One region of the Nocardioides sp. JCM 18999 genome, then DNA from elsewhere that is predicted to be linked to it. Evidence: riboswitches for the same ligand, from Rfam matches in the RefSeq annotation. Region 1 holds a riboswitch; the other holds the start of a gene.

Region 1 (7,114 bases):
GCCGGGGAGGCCGGCGAAGAAGTCGTCCAGCTGGGCCAGACCCTCCTGGGCGAAGTCGACCTGGGCCTGAGCCTGGTCCAGCTGCGCCTGCGTCGGAGCCGGCGACTGGGCGAGACCGAGCTGCTCGGACGGGTGGGTGTACCACCACTCGGTCATGTACTCCTTGAAGGTCGGCAGTCCGTTGGCGCCGACGTTCTGCTGGATCCACTGCCGCTTCACCGCGGTGGACGGCACCGAAGCCCCGTTGCCGCGCTGGTAGTTGAGCACGAACGGCACCTGGAGCTTGCGCACCACGTCGAGGTCCGCGGTGGTGTCACCGCCGGGGTAGTACGAGACGCGGGTGCCGGTGTTGGGGTCGTACTCGGTGACCAGGTTCTTGAAGTTCGTCCGGACCACGTCGCCGTAGAGGTACGACGGCCGGGCGTTGCGCACCGACGTGCCGCGCGCCACGCCGTACTGGGCGGCGAGGGCGTTGTTGCTGGCGTTGTCCGTGGCGCCGACCGCGATCGTCGCGTTGTCCCGGACGTGGATCGGGTTGCCGCCACCGTTGGTGCCGTTGGTGGTGCCGCCGTCGAGGACGAGGTCGAAGTTGTAGACGGTGGTGACGTCGTTCTCCTGGGCCTCCTCGTTGACGTGCTTGATCACGGCGCGGGTGTTGTGGCACCAGGTCCCGCCGAAGAGGATCACGAAGTTCTTGTTCGCGTCGTCCTTGAGCGCGAGCAGGTGGAGCAGCTCGGGGTAGGTGATCTGCTTGACCCGGAACCGGTCCGTGTTGTCGGCGTCGTCGAGGATGTCGCCGCCGTACTGCTTGTCGTCGGCGTAGGACAGGTTGTGCTTCTTGTTGGCCGAGTCCTTCCACCAGGCGAACTGGTCCTGCTGGTCGATCCCGGCCGCCTCGGCCGGCGTGCCCAGGGCCGTGGTGACCGCGGCACCGACCGCCGTGGCGTCGGTCGTGCTGAGGTTCACCCAGCTGCGGATCTTGTCGGCCTTGCCCCCGGTCCCGAGGCGGTCCTTGTCGTAGACGAAGAACAGGTCGTCGCCGGCGCCGGCAGGGGCGGCGGCCGGGGTGGTCCGGTAGTCCCACAGCGGGTTGTCGACGTCGTTGACGACGGTGTCGTCGGTGCTGATCGTGACCGAGGTCGCGGTCGCGTTCGGCACGGACTTGATCCCGTTGCCGAGGTACTGGCCGAGGACGTTGCGCCAGGTGTTGCCGTAGATCGTCTGCGATCCGGCGGCCAGGTTGATCCCGGCCGGCTTGCGGGTGTCGAGGTTCTTGGTGCCCGTCTGGCCGGAGAGGTTCGGGTCGTACCAGTAGACCTTGGTGGTGCCGGCGGCCTTGGCGGCCTTCTCGGCCTTGACCACCTTGGCGGGGAAGTCGGTGTCACCGGCCGAGCCGATCACGAACGCGTACTGACCCGACTGCTGCAGCAGCCACTGGAACCGGTCGTAGGTGACGGTCTCCAGGACGGTCTCCGCGGACAGGCCCGGGAAGGTGTCCGACAGGTAGGTGGTGTCGACCGCGGTGGACGCGCTCCGGGCCGGGGCGGCGTTGCCGAGGGAGCCGACGGCTCCGACGGCCAACGGGGCGGCAACGACCAGGCCGACCGCAGCGGCGACCAGGCGCCGTTTGGTGAACGTGCTCATGACAGGGGTTTCCTTCTCTCGGGGTTGTTTCAGGCGTTGCGCACCCACCCGGGAGGGCAGCGCCCTCCGGGTCGTTCGGAGTTGCGGGGGTTCCCGCTGGTGGTGGATCAGCCGCGTGGTCGCGGCACGGTCACGCCGACGTCGCCTTGCGCGAGCGTCGACCGAGGGCCGCGCGGCCCGCGAAGGCGACCAGGCCGACACCGGCGAGTCCGCCGAGGATCAGCAGTCCGGCCGAACCGGAGCCGCCCGAGGAGCTGGCGTCAGCGGCGTCGGCGGTGCTGGGCGCACCGGCGGCCAGGGTGACCTCGTCGACCTCGCCGGCCTCAGCACCTGCCGACGTCGTCGGGGTGGGAGTGCCGCTCGCCGGGTCGGCGATCACGGAGGCGTCGTCGGTGGCGCCGTCGATCGCCTGGGTCTCGCCGGCCGACGGGGAAGCGGTCGCACTGGCGCTCGTGCTGGGCTGCGCCGTCGTCGACTTCTTCGAGCCGGCGGCCTTGGTGGCGGCGGTGGACTTCTTCGTCGTGGTCGAGGCCGACTTCGACGAGCTCGCCTTGCCCGGCTTGGGCGTGCTGGCCGTGCTCGGCTTGGCGGAAGCCGCCGCCTTCTTGGCCTTCCACGCCTCGTAGCCGGTCGCCCGGTCCCACTCGGTCCACGGGATCGACTGCCCGTCGGCGTACCGCACCCGGTTGTTGTCGAAGTCGAAGTAGGCACCGGGGATGTAGGTGCACTCCTCGTCGTCGTACCCGGGCAGGGTGTCCTCGCCGTCGGTGTAGGTCTTGCCGTCGTCGCCCTTGACCGTGATCGGGTGCGGGTTGTCGGCGGGGTTGGTGATCGCCTGGGCGATCGGTGCCAGGACGAGGGTGGTCAGCACCAGGGTTCCGGTGGCGATCACTGTGGCGAGGGCGCGCTTCATCGTTCTTCTCCTGAATCGGTGGTGCGGGTCAGACGAGCGTGGTGCTGGGCTCGGGCTGGGTGAGCGAGGACAGGTCGGTGGCGGGGTCGTCAGCGGTGTCGTCGGCGGCGTCGACGAAGGCCACGCGGCCCTCGAAGATGTCGTCGTCGAGCAGGTCGGTCTGGCGGGCGACCACGGTCGCGCTGACCGCGGCGGCGGTGACGTTGGTGACCGTGCGGGCCATGTCGGCGATCGTGCTGATCGGGAGCGTGACCGCGATGAAGTCCAGCGGCAGTCCGGCTGCGGCGAAGACGGTGGCCGCGGCGACGGTCGCGGTCCCGGGGACTCCGGCGGTGCCGATCGAGACCAGGGTGCCGAGGATGACCAGCACGATGTAGTCCTGGGTGGAGTAGTCGATGCCGTAGGCGTTGATCCCCCAGACCGCGATCAGCATCGGCCAGATCCCAGCGCAGCCGGGCATCCCGATCGTCGTGCCCAGCGGGGCGGTGAAGTGGGCGACCTCGGGGTGCACGCCGACGCGGCGGGTCAGCACGTCGGTCGTGACCGGCAGGGTGCCGACGCTGCTCTGGGTGGAGAAGGCGGTGACCTGGGCGGGGAAGATCTTGGCGAAGAAGCGGGTCGGGGACACGTCGGCCGCGGTCCGCAGGATCACGCCGTTGACCAGGAAGGTGTGGACGAAGCAGGTCCCCCAGGCCAGCCCGAGCAGACCGAGCAGGGACCAGAACTTGTCGCCGAGGTTGGCCGTGTTGGCGACCACGGTCGCCGTCAGCGCCACGATCGCGTACGGCGTCAGGCCGATGACGAACCCGACCGCCTTGAAGATGACCAGCTTCAGCGCGACGACGAGGTCGGCGAACGGCTTGACCGTCACCGCGTCCCGCTCGACCAGGGCCAGGTAGGCGACCGCGATCGTCACCGAGATCAGGATGATCGGGATGATGTGGTTGGCGCCGAAGTCACCGACCACGTTGTTCGGGAAGAACCCGATCACGACGTCGCGGAAGTTCTGGACCGAGTTCTCCAGGACGTTGAGCTGCTGGCCGCCGACGGTCTCGTTGAGGCCGCTGCCCGTGCCGGAGGCGAGTCCCACCCCGAGCGCCAGCACGACGGCGATGGCGTTGCTGAGCAGGAGCCAGCCGGTGGAGCGCAGCCCGATCGTGCGGAGCTTCTCCAGGCTGCCGAGGGAGACGATGCTCGAGATCAGCGCCACCGCGATGAGCGGGCCCACGACGGCGAGCAGGATGTTGATGTAGATCCGCCCGATCGGCTCGATGTACTCGGCGTGACCGCGGCCGACCAGGCCGATCGGGATGCCGATCGCGAGGGCGAGCAGCGTCAGCAGACTGAAGTTGACCCGTCGGCGTCGGAGCAGGTGCAGGCCGACGTACGCGACCACCAGCAGAGCGAGCACGGCGAGGTCCAGCCAGTTCACGGGTCATTCCTTCGTTCGGGGACCCGACGTTGAGTCCGCTCTTGCCCCCTGCAGGTCGCAGCAGGGCCACGTCTTCACCCGGGGCACCCCACCGCGGAGGAGGGTTGCCGACTGGCCAGCCGGGGCTTTGCACCAGTACTCGTGACGAGTCAGAACATTAACACAACAAAGTTAGTAGTCAATAACGACTACAGCGGGGCGTACTGTGGAGGCTGTCGGCGGTCAGGTCTCCACCCGGAGGCCCCAGGTCGGCCGAGAGGCGGACCGCATGACGACGTCGCACAGTTCCGAGCTGGCCGGCGCGGCCGCGGCGGAGTCGGCCAGACTGCGGATGGAGCTGCCAGGCCTGCTGGCGAGAGTCGCCGAGGCCCGCGACCTCGAGCACGAGCTGGCCCAGGGACTCCCGCGTTGGAGCGAGCGCCCCGCGCTCGCCGATGCCCGGCTGGCGACGCTCGACGCGCTCCAGGACTACGCCGCCGGGATCGAGGCGCTGTCGTGGCCCGTGCCGCGCAGCATCGTCCTGGAGATCCGGATGCATCAGATCCTGTGCGGGCCCACGCGGATGTAGGACATCGCGGGGCATGATCGCCCCGCGATGTCCGCACCGCAGTCGCGAGCTCAGCCGCGGTGGGTGATCGCTCCGTCCACCATGGTCAGCCGGATCGGCGCCTGACCGACCTCGTCGGCCGACGCGAGCACCGGGTCGACGGAGAACGCGGTCAGATCCGCGCGACGTCCGACGGCGATCCGTCCGGCGAGCTGGGACTCGCCCGCGACCAGCGCGGCATGAGTGGTCATTCCCTGCAACGCCTCGAGCCCGCTGAGGCCCTGTTCGGGCAGCACCGGCGCGGCGTCGCTGCCGGCGATCCGACGCTGGCGCGCGAAGGCGAGCACGCCCCGAGCGTCGTAGTCGGCGACCGGCCAGTCCGAGCCGAGCACCACCGTCGCGCCGGCATCGCGGAAGTCGCGGCAGCACCACGCCCGGTCGGCCCGGTCGGTGCCCAGCCGACGCGACCACTCGTCGGAGTGATCGGCCTTCGTGTACTGCGCGTGGGAGGGCTGCATCGAGGCGACCAGGCCGATCCGGGCCAGGCGACGCACTTGGTCCAGGGGCAGGGTCTCGATGTGCTCGACCCGGTGCAGGACACCCTGGGTGTCGAGCTCCTCGAACGTGTCCAGCACGTGCCGGACCCCGGCGTCACCGATCGCGTGGGTCGCGGTCTGCACGCCGACGGCGGCGAGGTGGTGCACCGCCTTCGTGTACTCGGCGGGGTCGAGCCAGAACGCGTCGGTGCTCTGACCGTGGCAGTCCGGACGCTCCAGCCACGCGGTCCCACCCTCGACGGTGCCGTCGATGAAGAACTTCACCGCCCGCACCGCCCAGCGGCGTCCGGCCCGGCCCTGCAGCGCGACCAGCTCGTCGAGGTCGGCGCCCGGCATGCACCACGGCGCGAGTCGCAGCCGGAGCGGGAGGTCGCCGTCCGACTCGAGCGAGTCGAGCAGCTCGAGGGTCGACGACGACCCGTCCATGACGTGGCCGCCGGTGAGCCCGGAGGCGGCCATCCCGGCGAGCACCTCGCGGGCCCGGTCACGCCGCGCAGCCAGCGGCATCGGCGGGATCACGTCGGCGACGAGGTCCATCGCGGCGTGCTCGAGCAGGTGGCCCGTCGGCCGGCCGTCCGGATCGCAGACCACCTGCGAGCGCTGGCCGAAGGTCTCCGTGCCACGCACCCCGGCGAGGCGCAGCGCGGCGCTGCTCACCAGGGCCGAGTGACCGTCGTAGAGCCGGAGGAAGACCGGCACGTCCCCGACGGCCTCGTCGATCGCGGCGCTGCTGATCGGCTGGCCGCCGAAGCAGTTGTGGTCGAGCCCGAACCCCTGGATCCAGCCACCGCGCGGCAGGTTCCGCGTCACTGCGGCGAGCGCTGCCCGCAGCTCGGCCAGGTCGCGACACCCCGAGAGGTCGATCCCGGCGAACATCTCGATGCCGAGGATCGGATGCATGTGTCCGTCGACCAACCCCGGGGTCAGGGTGGCGCCCGCGAGGTCGATCACCGCGGTCTCCGGCCCCCGCAGGGCGAGGGCGTCGCCGTCGAGTGCGGCGACGATGCCATCGACGACGGCCACCGCTGCGGCGGCCGGACGGTCGGGGTCGAGGGTGCGGACGGTCGCCCCGACGAGGAGTGAGTCAGCGTGCGGCGACATCGGCGGGCACCCCTTCCGTCGGCTCCGTCTCGATGCTGCTGGGCTGGTCGGCTGCGAGGCCGGCGTACACCTCCGGGCGCGCCTTCCGGAGCCACAGCGCCCACGCGACGCCGGCGACGAGCACGACCGGGACGGTCAGGATCAGGACCAGGTTCACCGACTCCGCGGCGCCGGTGAGGAGCGAGATGTTGGCGATCATCAGGTACAGCGCGGCGAGCATCCCGACCGCGGAGACCACCGGGGCGACCAGCGTGCGCCACGGGCCTTCGTCGTTGGGAACACGGCGGAAGAAGACCGGGACGGCGATCGAGACCGCGACCTGGAGCAGCACGATGCCGAGCAGACCGGGGGTGTTCACCCAGATCAGCAGCTGGAGGTAGGGGTCGGCGCCGGCGAGGGCGAAGAGCGCGACGACCACCGCGGCGAGCACGGTCTGCACGATCCCGGCGACGTACGGCGAGCGGGTCCTCGGGTGGACGCGACCGAGCACCGGCGGCAGCAGTCCCTCGTCGGTGATCGCCTTGGTGTAGCGGGTGATCGCGTTGTGGAAGGCGAGCAACGAGGCCAGCACGCTGGAGACGATCAGGAGGTGCATGGTGGTCGAGGCCCAGCCGCCGAGGTACTGGTCGGCCGCGGTGAAGAAGAGCCCGACCGGGTCCTGCGCGGCCGCGGCGATCACGTTCCCGGCGCCGTAGGCCTGGATGATCGCCCACACGACGAAGGCGTAGAAGATCGCGAGGAACCCGACGGCGATGTACGTCGCCCGCGGGATGGTCCGCCGCGGGTCGCGCGCCTCGGCGCGGTAGATGGCCGTCGACTCGAAGCCGATGAACGCGGCGAAGGCGATCGCCAGGACCGAGCCGTTGCCGCTGGTGAAGACGTTGCTCGGCGCGAACGAGTCCAGACCGAGGCCCGAGTCG
Region 2 (7,114 bases), 980 kb from region 1:
CTCGCCTGTGGGCGACTCGACCCGGTCGACGGGGAGTCGGTTCGCTACGACCACGAGGTCGGCTGCCATGTCTCGACCCTAGCCGGTCGCCGGGCGCTCCGAGCGCCCTCCCCGCCTCAGTCGTCCCATCTGTCACAGGCGGGCGGGTTGAACTACATACCTGTCATTCGCTCGTCTACAGTGGCGCTATGTCTGCGACGCCTGCCCGCCACGAGCCCGTGGTCACGAGTGAGCTCAGCGACCGTGACCGCGAGATCCTCGACTTCGAGCGCCAGTGGTGGAAGTACGCCGGCGCCAAGGAGACCGCGGTCCGGGAGAAGTTCAACATGTCGGCGACCCGCTACTACCAGGTGCTCAACGCCCTGATCGACCGCCCGGAGGCGCTCGCCGCGGACCCGCTGCTGGTCCGTCGTCTGCGCCGCCTGCGTGCCGCCCGCCAGCGGCAGCGCTCGGCCCGTCGTCTCGGCTTCGAGATCTGAGCTCCACGCCAGGTGCGTCTGTGATGTCCGTACGTCGACCGAGTAGCTCCCAGCGGGGCTTCGTCCTGCCCTCCCCGGTGGTGCTGCTGAGCATCGTGGCCGTGGTGATGGCCGGCGTCGCCTTCTTCGTCACCCGCGACAGCGGCGACGCCGTCGTCGCGATCCCGACCGCGCCGTTGACCTCCTCGGCCAGTGCGTCCGCGAGCCCGAGCGTCACCCCGACCCCGGCGGCCAGCCCGACCCCGACCGTCGCGCCGGTCAAGCGCGGCAAGGTCGACGTGGTGATCTTCAACAACACCGCGATCAGCGGACTGGCCGGCACCGTGAGCGACCGGGCCGAGAAGATCGGCTGGGACGTCGTCGGTGCCGACAACTGGCACGGTTCGGTCCCGGCCACCACCGTCTACTACCCGCGCAAGCTCAAGGCGGCCGCCAAGCAGCTGGCCCTGGACCTGGGGATCAAGCGCACCGCACCGGCGCAGAGCCCGATGTCGAAGTCGCGCGTGACGGTCATCCTCACAGGACCACTCGACTAGGTCGATGACCGCGCTCGAGGCTCCTGCCGAGTCGGGTAGTACGACGACCTCGGTCGAGACCGAGGTCGTCGCGCCGAGCCGTCACGAGGACCAGCCCCGCCGACGCAAGCGGGGCGACATCCAGGGCCTGCGCGCGCTCGCGGTCGCGCTGGTCGTCGCCGACCACATGGGGCTGCCCGGGATGGACGGCGGCTTCCTCGGGGTCGACGTCTTCTTCGTCATCTCCGGGTTCCTGATCACCGGGCTGGTCCTGCACGAGGCACGCTCCCGGGGCCGGATCTCGCTCTCGGGCTTCTGGGCCCGCCGGGCCCGACGGGTGCTGCCCGCCGCCACGCTCGTCCTGCTGGCGACCCTGGCCGCGACCGCCTACTGGGAGTCCGTCGCCACGACGGAGCAGGCGGCGAAGGACGCGGTCTGGTCGGCCGGCTTCCTCGCCAACGTCCACCTCGCGATGCAGGGCACCGACTACTTCGCCAACGCCGCACCGTCGATGTTCCAGCACTACTGGTCGCTCGCGGTCGAGGAGCAGTTCTACCTCGCCTGGCCGATCGTGCTGGTCCTCGCCGTGCGCTGGGGGGTGGGCAAGTGGCGGATGCTCGCCATCGTCGGCACCGTCACGCTCGCCTCCTTCGCCTGGGCCCTGCACATCACGCCGCTGGACCCTTCGACGGCCTACTTCAACACGCTGGCTCGGGGCTTCGAGTTCGGCGGGGGAGCCTGCCTGGCGGTCCTCGCCCCGCGGTTCCCGCGCTGGATGCAGTGGCTCCTGGGCTTCGCCGGCGCCGCCCTGCTGACGGTCGCGGTGGTCACGTTCAGCAGCGACTCCCCGTTCCCTGGCTGGCGGGCCGCGATCCCGATGCTGGCCACCATGGCGCTGCTGGCCGCACCGCAGGGGCCGGTCTCCCAGGTGCTGCGCTGGGCACCGCTGCGGGCGCTCGGCACGATCTCCTACTCGGTCTACCTCTGGCACTGGCCGGTGCTGCTGCTGGCGCCGGCCCGACTGCCGGCCGGCTGGAGCGAGACCGAGCGGGACCTGGCGATGGTCGGGATCGTGCTGCTGCTGTCCCTGCTGTCGTGGGCACTGCTCGAGGTGCCCTTCCAACGAGGCTGGATCCCCGGCCTGCGGGGTCGGGGCGCGCTCGTGCTCTGGCCGGTGACCTTCGCGCTGGTGGTCGGGGCCGGCTTCGGCGCCACCGCCTACGCCCAGGACCGGCTCGACCAGCGCAACGCCGCCGCAGCGGCCTGGCAGGAAGCGCACCCGGAGCCGACGCCCGCAGCCGCGGCCGCCGCGCCCAGGCTGAGCGAGACCATCGACGCCGCCCTGGACCAGGCCCGCGCCGGCGCCCCGCTGCCGCCCTTCGACCCCGCCGCGCACCGGTCCGACTTCTGGCGCACCGGCTTCGGCTGCTTCGCCGACCAGGCCGACAGCACGGCGCCGACGTGCACCTACGGCGACACCCAGGCCGATCGCGTGGTCGTGGTGCAGGGCGACTCCCACGCCGGCATGTGGCTGCCCGCCCTGGACGCGCTGGGCAAGCAGCAGCACTTCCAGGTGGTGCCGCTGATCAAGCTCGGGTGCGCGCCGTACTTCGTCCCGCAGACCTCGAGCGGGGATCCCTTCCCGACCTGCGCCGCGTTCCGACTGTGGGCGGTGGCGAAGATCCAGGCACTGCGCCCCGACGCCGTGGTGGTGGCCGGCCGTGGGTTCTACGAGACCTCCCCGCGGGCCGGCCAGACCATGGAGCAGACCTGGAACTGGTCGGTGGAACGGCTGATCACCCAGATCGCGCCCGCCACGGGTCAGGTCGTCGTCCTGGGCGACCTGCCGGCGCGGACCGAGCCGCTCGACGTCTGCGCCACCACCCCGGGCAACACCCAGTCCTCGTGCGTGGCCCCGGCCACCGGCGACGGGATCCGCAGCAACCCGTTCACCGAGGCGGCCGCGACCAAGGCGGGCGCCCGGTTCGTCGACACCGTCGGCCTGGTCTGCTCGAACGGACAGTGCCCGGCCGTGGTCGACGGGACCTGGACCTACTTCGACGACGACCACCTCGCCGCCTCCTGGGTGCGACACGTCGCCGGCGAGCTGGGCGACCGGATCGGGCCGCTGTTCGAGTGATGTTCGCCGCTTCCGGGCGCCGACCATTGCCGCGGACACCGCCTGCTGTGGAACGCTGCACGACATGCGTTGGGTGTCGCCGGAGGGAGAACGCCGTTACTCGGCCCTGGTCGAGGTCGGCCACGGGGCGCTGATCGCGCTCGACTTCGACGGCACGCTCTCCCCGATCGTGGACGACCCGACCCGGGCACGGATCCACCCCGCGGCGGCCGAGGTGCTCATCTCGCTGGCCCCGCTGGTCGGTGCCATCGCCGTGGTCACGGGCCGCCCCGCACGCCAGGTGCTCGACCTCGGCGGGCTCGAGGAGGTCGCCGACCGGATGGCCGAGCTCGGCTGCGAGCTGCGGGTCTTCGGCCAGTACGGCGCCGAGCACTGGACCGCCTCGCACCGCACCATCGTCGGCCCCCGGCCGCCGGTGGGACTGGCCTCCTTCCTGCGCGAGCTGCCCAAGGTGCTGCGCGACGCGAACGCCTCCGAGGCGTACGTCGAGGAGAAGGGGCTCGCCGTCGCCGTCCACACGCGGCGGCTCGCCGACGCCGACGCGGCCTTCGCCCGCCTGCTGCCCCCGCTGACCCGGGCCGCCGAGTCCCACGACCTCGAGGTCGAGCCCGGGCGGGCGGTGATCGAGATCCGCGACGGATCGATGGACAAGGGGCTCGTGGTCGACCGGCTGATCACCGGGCTGCCCGCCACCGGGGTCCTCTTCGCCGGGGACGACCTGGGCGACCTGGAGGCCTTCGAGACCATCACCGCGTGGCGGGGCGAGGGGCTGCCCAGCCTGCTGGTCTGCTCCGGCTCCGACGAGGAGGGGGCGCTGGCGGCGCTCGCCGACCTGGTCGTGCCCGGGCCCGACGGCGTGCTCGACTTCCTGAAGCGATTGGCACGCGATCTCTCCTGACCGCTACAGTGACCCCAGCTCATCGAGAGGGACTGAGGGAACGGCCCAGTGAAGTCCCGGCAACCGACCGCGAGTCTCCTCCCCGTCAAGGGTGGGTCGCGGAGCAGGTGCTAAATCCGGCCTGTGCGACCGTCGCCCAGGGAAGATGAGGAGGAGGTTTCTCATGAGCACTGGTCCCCGTCAGGGTGCGTTCGGTAACGCCACTGCCCTTGCCTGTCGTGAATGCGGCACGCAGATCGACCTCGGTCCCCACTACGCCTGTCCGGAGTGTTTCGGCCCCCTCGAGGTGGCCTACGACTTCCCGACGATCACCCGTGAGGAGATCGCCGCCGGCCCGGCCAACATCTGGCGCTACAAGGCGCTGCTGCCGGTCCCGGCCGACATCGAGTCCAGCCCCAACACCGAGCCCGGCTTCACCCGCCTGATCGAGGCGAAGAACCTGGCCGCCGAGCTGGGCATCTCGCGGCTCTGGGTGAAGGACGACTCCACCAACCCGACCAACTCGTTCAAGGACCGGGTCGTGGCCTGCGCCCTGAGCGCCGCGGTCGAGCTGGGCGCCAAGGTGTTCGCCTGCCCCTCGACCGGCAACCTGGCCAACGCCGTCGCTGCCGCCGGGGCCCGCGCCGGGATCCCGACGGCCGTCTTCATCCCGAGCAACCTCGAGCAGCCCAAGCAGATCAACTCCGCGATCTTCACCGACCGCCTGGTCGCCGTCGAGGGCAACTACGACGACGTGAACAAGCTCGCTCAGGAGATCGCCGCCGAGGAGGAGGGCTGGGCGTTCGTCAACGTCAACGTGCGCCCCTTCTACGCCGAGGGCTCCAAGACGCTGGGCTACGAGATCGCCGAGCAGCTCGGCTGGCGCCTGCCCGACCAGGTCGTCATCCCGGTCGCGTCCGGCTCGCAGCTGACCAAGGTGCACAAGGCCTTCCAGGAGCTGATCAAGCTCGGTCTGGTCGAGGCCAAGGACTACCGGATCTTCGGTGCGCAGGCCACGGGCTGCAACCCGGTCTCGACGGCGTACAAGGCCGGCGTGGACGCGATCCGGCCGGTCAAGCCCGACACCATCGCCAAGTCGCTCGCGATCGGCAACCCCGCCGACGGCATCTACGTCCTCGACATCGCCCGCACCACGCACGGCGCGGTCGAGGAGGTCACCGACGACGAGATCCGTGACGGCATCGTGCTGCTGGCGCGCAGCGAGGGCATCTTCACCGAGACCGCCGGTGGCACCACGGTCGCGGTGACCAAGAAGCTGGTCGAGACCGGCCAGCTCGACCCGACCCTCGAGACGGTGATCATCAACACCGGCCACGGTCTCAAGACCCTGGACTCGATCGCCGACCGCGTCGGCCCCGCCGCCACGATCGCGCCCAACTACGACGCCTTCGAGGCCGCGAACATCATCTGAGCGCGAAACCCGGGTTTCGTACCGTCGAAACCCGGGTTTCGCCCAGGGTTCACGTCCGGCGGATAGACACCGGATGTGGATCGCAACGGTCGGCTGCTGATCGGGGTCGGTGCCTCGGCCGCAGTCATCGGCGGAGTCAGTGCTCTCGCGATGGGCGGGTTCGTCGCGCTGCTCAAGCGCCAGGCGGCCCAGGCCCGCGAGACGATCGGGAAACCGCTGGGCGAGGTCGCGATCCCGGCCGACAAGGTCTACCGCCGCCGTCACGGCGCCGGCGTGGAACCGCTCGACCTGCTGGTGCTGGGTGACTCGATCGCTGCCGGGCTGGGCGCCGACCGGGCCAAGGGCACCCTCGGCGCCCGCCTCGCCAAGGAGCTCGCCGACCGGATCCACCGACCGGTGCGGCTGCGCACGGTCGCGAAGGTCGGCGCCGAGACCTGGATGATCCAGGAGCAGCAGCTCGCCATCCTCGAGCCCGGCTACCGCCCCGAGCTGGCCGTCCTGATCGTGGGCGGCAACGACGTCACCCACCGGATCCCGGTGGCCGAGTCGGTCGCCTCGCTCACCGAGGTCATCGACGCCCTCCGCGGTCGCGGCGCAGCGGTCGTGGTCGGCACCTGCCCCGACCTGGGGGCGCTACGACCGCTGCCGGATCCGTTGCGCAGCCTGGCCGGACGGGCCTCGCGGCTGCTCGCGGCCGCGCAGGGCGAGGCGGCGCAGAGTGCCGGGGCCCACGTCGTGTCGCTGGCCCAGGTGGTCGGGCCGTTCTTCGAGACCAACCCCGACGACATGTTCGCCATCGACCAGTTCCACCCGAGCGAGCTGGGCTACCGCCGTACGGCGGAGGCGTTCCTGCCCTCGCTGCTGGCGGCGTTGGGGGAGCGGGACTCGGTGCCGTTCGGGCACCGGCTGCCGATCTGAGAGGCCCTCGCGAACGGCCCCTCTCCTTGCACTCTCAGGGGTCGAGTGCTAAACATGAATCTGGCACTCTCGACCGGAGAGTGACAACCAATGAACTTCGATCCACGAAGGATGCCGAGCGCAATGCCTAAGCTGATTGCCTTCAACGAGGAGGCCCGTCGCGGCCTCGAGCGTGGCATGAACACCCTCGCCGACGCCGTCAAGGTCACCCTGGGGCCCAAGGGCCGCAACGTGGTCCTCGAGAAGAAGTGGGGCGCCCCCACGATCACCAACGATGGTGTCTCCATCGCCAAGGAGATCGAGCTCGAGGACCCGTACGAGAAGATCGGTGCCGAACTCGTCAAGGAGGTCGCCAAGAAGACCGACGACGTCGCCGGTGACGGAACCACCACCGCGACCGTGCTCGCCCAGGCTCTCGTCCGCGAGGGTCTGCGCAACGTCGCCGCCGGCGCCAACCCGATGGGCCTGAAGAAGGGCATCGAGAAGGCCGTCGACGCCATCTCCGCGCAGCTCCTCGAGAACGCCAAGGAGATCGAGACCAAGGAAGAGATCGCGGCCACCGCGTCCATCTCCGCCGCTGACACCACGGTCGGCGAGCTCATCGCCGAGGCCATGGACAAGGTCGGCAAGGAGGGCGTGATCACGGTCGAGGAGTCCAACACCTTCGGTCTGGACCTCGAGCTCACCGAGGGCATGCGCTTCGACAAGGGCTACATCTCGGCCTACTTCGTCACCGACCCCGAGCGCATGGAG

Evidence for each region. A riboswitch is a leader RNA that binds a small molecule or an ion and turns the genes downstream of it on or off. The one in region 1 is predicted to bind S-adenosylmethionine.
Region 2: another riboswitch for S-adenosylmethionine. It lies ahead of thrC (threonine synthase); the one in region 1 lies ahead of ACZ5J1_RS18570 (dicarboxylate/amino acid:cation symporter).

What each region holds. Positions count from the first base shown of each region.
Region 1 covers NZ_AP043887.1:3,769,305-3,776,418, reverse strand. The annotation lists gene ACZ5J1_RS18580 (Ig-like domain-containing protein) at 1-1,644, opposite strand, end outside; gene ACZ5J1_RS18575 (hypothetical protein) at 1,775-2,557, opposite strand; gene ACZ5J1_RS18570 (dicarboxylate/amino acid:cation symporter) at 2,586-3,989, opposite strand; SAM riboswitch class IV at 4,022-4,136, opposite strand; gene ACZ5J1_RS18565 (hypothetical protein) at 4,258-4,557, shown strand; gene ACZ5J1_RS18560 (amidohydrolase) at 4,608-6,194, opposite strand; gene ACZ5J1_RS18555 (APC family permease) at 6,178-7,114, opposite strand, start outside.
Region 2 covers NZ_AP043887.1:2,793,812-2,800,925, reverse strand. The annotation lists gene ACZ5J1_RS13830 (alpha,alpha-trehalose-phosphate synthase (UDP-forming)) at 1-69, opposite strand, end outside; gene ACZ5J1_RS13825 (DUF3263 domain-containing protein) at 189-479, shown strand; gene ACZ5J1_RS13820 (LytR C-terminal domain-containing protein) at 503-1,015, shown strand; gene ACZ5J1_RS13815 (acyltransferase family protein) at 1,020-3,134, shown strand; gene otsB (trehalose-phosphatase) at 3,199-4,032, shown strand; SAM riboswitch class I at 4,049-4,184, shown strand; gene thrC (threonine synthase) at 4,196-5,443, shown strand; gene ACZ5J1_RS13800 (SGNH/GDSL hydrolase family protein) at 5,519-6,361, shown strand; gene groL (chaperonin GroEL) at 6,485-7,114, shown strand, end outside.